Regions from separate parts of the Pseudoalteromonas sp. BSi20311 genome, predicted to be linked through region 2. Evidence: predicted binding sites of a transcription regulator. Region 2 holds the regulator's gene; the other holds the start of a gene.

Region 1 (2,211 bases), on a different contig from region 2:
AGTTCTCTGTTACAACAGTAAGTTTAGCCACACAATGATGGCTTACAATGAACAATAATACACAATACCACTTAGTCACAATAACCCACTATATAAAATTTAAGATGTTACTTTTTTGATAAAAGCAAATTTAATATAGCGGATTATTTACAAATAGCCAATTTTGACCTTTAGGATTAACGATTCATTGCTGCAATTAAGAATGCTGAAATTTTAGCGCCTTCTCTAAGCGTCGTCTCTGAGCTTGATTGACCCACTAATGAGCTGTCGGTAAACGGCGCGATTTCCATCATATCTGCACCGGTTATTGGAAACTCATCGGCAATAGCTGACAAAATATCAAGCGCATGCTGTGGTGTTAATCCATTTTCTTCAGGCGTACCTGTTGCAGAGGCAAATTGAGCATCTAGTGCGTCAATATCAAAGCTTACATACACTTCATCAACCTTGTCGGCCTTTAATTGCGCGATTGTATCGGCAGCAACAGCGGCTGCGCCACGCTCAATAATTTCAGCAGCCCAGTGCTGTTTAACGCCAAAGGTACTTTCCCAATGTGATTTAGGCTTACCACTTGAGCGAATACCAAATTGAATTAAATGATGTGGCGCGGGTAAAAATTCTAAAATATGGGTACACCAAGAGCCAAAACATAAATCGATGCCTAAACGCTCAACCAATAAATCGGTGTGGGCGTCAAAATGAATAATAGCCGTACGTTTACCTTGCTCGCGTTTGGCTTTTAAATACGCTTTTGTTAACGGGTAACTAATAGAATGATCGCCACCAATGCCAAAAATGCCTTTATCTTGGAATGTTGCATAAAAGCTGTCACATACATCTTCGGTAATAGACAGTGGACTTACGAAATGATCGTTATTGTCATTGCCATAAAGCGCTTTTTGGCAATTGGTAATTGTTGCTTCGTTTAAGTATTTATCGTGTAATAAATGCGGTATTACGCGCACATCACCTAAGTCAAATGAACGACACTGTGTTTGTTGGTCAATTAAAGCTGAACGTAAAAATAAAGGCCCCCAATTTGCACCGCGTAAAATACCACCACCACAATCAGAGCTGATCCCAAGCATAACCGCTTTGTGGGGTGAGTTAGGTAATTCATTTAGCGAGTCACGCCATAAAACATCGACATCTTCAGTTTGACCATATAATTTATTTCTGAGTGCTGCTTTGCGTTCTTTTGCCGTATTAACCGTGAATACACCGTCGCCAGGTGCACATAAACAGTGTTCAACTTTATTTTTAAATGCTTGAAATTGTGTGCTCATTGTAAACCCTTTTTCAATCTGAATATCTTGTCTATTATTGAGTAGTTATGCAAAACGACGAACGCTGAATAAATTAAAAATTAATTGTCTGTGGTTATAAAAATCACTGAACGTTGTGTTTTGCGAGGTTAGGTCAGCGGCAAAACAATACAAAACCTACTAACTAACCTTCTGAATATAAACAATTTAAAATTTAGCTAACAACTCTTTTAGCTAGCTACTGGTTTGCTCTGAGGTATGAATATAGTGTCTGAGCAAACAAGTCAACTGGCTCATTTTGTTAGTAATTTTAGCCATTGATTGAATATTCAGAGTTGATGAATAAATCAATACGGACATCCGTCCTGTACTTCATTTAGGTTTCTCGTAATCATGTTAAATTGACAACAACTCTTATTAAAAAGGCTTAGTTATGGAAAAGGTATTTCACTTAGGACTGTGTATTGATGATTTAAAAGGTGCAAAACTGGCTATTGTTCCAGGGGATCCAGATCGTGCAGCACGCATTTCACAGTTCTTAGATAATCCAACCTGCCTTGCTCAAACGCGTGAGTTTCACATTTATTTAGGCCAATTAAACGGCCACTCAGTGGTTGTATGTTCAACCGGTATCGGCGGCCCTTCAACGTCAATTGCGGTTGAAGAACTGGCTCAACTTGGCGTACGTAGCTTTCTTCGCATTGGCACAACAGGCGCGATTCAGCCGCACATTAACGAAGGCGATATTTTAATTAGCCAAGCCTCAGTTCGTTTAGATGGCGCGAGTCAGCATTTTGCACCGCTGTGCTACCCTGCTGTTTCTGATTTTTTTGCCACTCAAGCGATGGTAAAAGCCTGTGAAAACCTAAACATCGATTTTCATATCGGTATCACCGCTTCAAGCGATACCTTCTACCCAGGACAAGAGCGTTACGATACGCATTCT
Region 2 (2,211 bases):
AAGAAATAGAAGTTGCAGCTCAGTATGGCCAGTCATTTGAAATTAATGAACAGGTTATAATAAAAATAAAACCGCACACGGTGAATTTTTTTTGAATCGTAATTAATCGCTGTGTTTTGCTCTAAAAAGTAAGGAATGACAATGGCGCAAGCGCAATCAGGGATTTGTGCTGAAGCAAACTTACACGGTTTGCACTTATTTTTTAATGTACTTGATGGTCACGACGAATCACTTCGCGCTAAGCTTAAAAAAGTGAGCGATATTGAAGATGAGTTTAGTGATCAATTCTCTGAATCTATGCTTTCTTGTATGGTCGCCATTGGCGCGCAATATTGGCCACACATTCTGCCTGATTATATGCCAAGTGAGCTGCAAAGCTTTCCTAATATCACCCATAGCGATTTTGTGATGAGTGCAAGGCCATGCGATTTATTTGTACAAATCCGCTCAGACAGAGAAGATGTAAACCACCTGTTTGCATTGCAAATATTAAAACTTTTCAACCCTGATGTTGAGCTGGTTGAGCAAATTCGTAATTTTCGCTTTTTAGATGGCCGTGATTTTAATGGTTTTATTTATGCCGGTGATACCCCGCATGGTCGTCAAAAACGGGTAACGGCCCTCGTTAATAAGCCTGATAGCTTTGAAGATCAAGGCAGCTATATTCATGTTCAGCGCTATAAGCATGACTTAACGTTATGGCAGCACTTGTCGTTGCAAGAACAAGAACAAATAATGGGGCGTACTCGTCTCGACAATACCCTAATAAGCCCCGCACTTGAGAGCAGCCATGCAACCCGAAGTGAATTAAAAGATGACCAAGGTCATGCACTGTTACTTAACCAAAGCATGCCTTATGGCGATGTGTATGAGCAGGGGATGTTAATGATTACGTGCTCGGCTAAAGGGGATGCGTTCGAGAAAGTACTCAATAGCCGATTAGGGCAGGGGGAGTATTACGACCATTGGCTTGATTTTACTCAAGCAGATATGGGCTCTGCGTTTTTTGCACCCTCAGTGCGATTTTTAAAGCAGTTATAAAACAAGCCAGTAACGGCTACGTATCAGTATAGCCGTAACAGTGATAACCAAACGAGTTTAAACCGTATCAAACAAAATACGCACACGCTCTAATGTGAGGTCTATTTCTGATACTTTCGCTGGCGCAATAAAAATAGTGTCATCGCCGGCAATTGTTCCTAATACGCCATCTGCTTTACCTAATGAATCAAGTAAACGGGCAATTAGCTGCGCAGCGCCTGGGCTGGTGCGAATAATAATCATCATTTCGTTATGCATAATATCAATAACGAGCTGGCGTAATGGGCTCTTAGCGGTTGGTACCCCCATTTCGGCGGGTAAACAGTATACCATTTCTTGTTTTGCATTACGGGTGCGTACCGCGCCAAACTTACTTAACATTCGCGACACTTTACTTTGGCTAATATTATCAAAGCCTTGCTCTTTTAACGCATCAACTATTTCGCCTTGTGAGCCAAAGTTTTCTTCTTTTAAAAGTGCTTTAAAGGCTTTAACCAATGCTTCTTGTTTATCTTGTGGTTGCATAGTGTCTAATTAGTTATGTAATAGATACTGCAAATTCTACACAAAAATGCATAATTATGCAGCAGTTGTTTGCTTAAGTTGCCATTTTGCGCGTTTAAACAGCAAAGTTTACAACTATGGTCGAAAATATAGCTAAAATAGGCAGGATAAATTTGTTTTTAGTCGTTAATTTCTTTATCTTATGAACCACAAATATTTCCTACCTCAAATCACGGAGAATTCCAATGAAAGTTGCTGTATTAGGTGCTGCAGGCGGTATCGGTCAAGCGTTGTCTTTATTATTAAAAACAGGTTTACCAGCTGGCTCTGAATTATCACTATATGATGTTGCGCCAGTAGTTCCTGGTGTTGCTGTTGACCTTTCTCACATCCCAACAGATGTTAAAGTTGCAGGTTTTGGTGCAGATGCACTAGATAAAGCATTAACAGGTTGTGATATCGTTCTTATCCCAGCGGGTATGCCACGTAAGCCAGGTATGGATCGTGCTGATTTATTTAATGTTAACGCTGGTATCATCAAAACACTAGCAGAAGGCATTGTTGCTAACTGTCCTAAAGCGCTTGTGGGTATTATTACTAACCCAGTTAACGGCACTGTACCAATTGTTGCTGAAGTATTTAAAAAAGCAGGTACTTATGATGCTA

The links. The regulator ArgR, encoded in region 2, controls arginine synthesis, uptake and breakdown. The targets are predictions, from matches to a motif close to ANTGAATANNTATTCANT.
Region 1: the regulator ArgR is predicted to act here: its motif matches at 1,323-1,340, upstream of P20311_RS09890 (arginase family protein).

What each region holds. Positions count from the first base shown of each region.
Region 1 is NZ_BADU01000084.1:35,716-37,926, reverse strand. It holds gene P20311_RS09895 (ABC transporter substrate-binding protein) at 1-79, opposite strand, end outside; gene P20311_RS09890 (arginase family protein) at 177-1,286, opposite strand; gene udp (uridine phosphorylase) at 1,699-2,211, shown strand, end outside.
Region 2 is NZ_BADU01000156.1:102,109-104,319, forward strand. It holds gene P20311_RS16370 (ABC transporter ATP-binding protein) at 1-95, shown strand, start outside; gene P20311_RS16375 (Dyp-type peroxidase) at 142-1,041, shown strand; gene argR (transcriptional regulator ArgR) at 1,099-1,566, opposite strand; gene mdh (malate dehydrogenase) at 1,791-2,211, shown strand, end outside.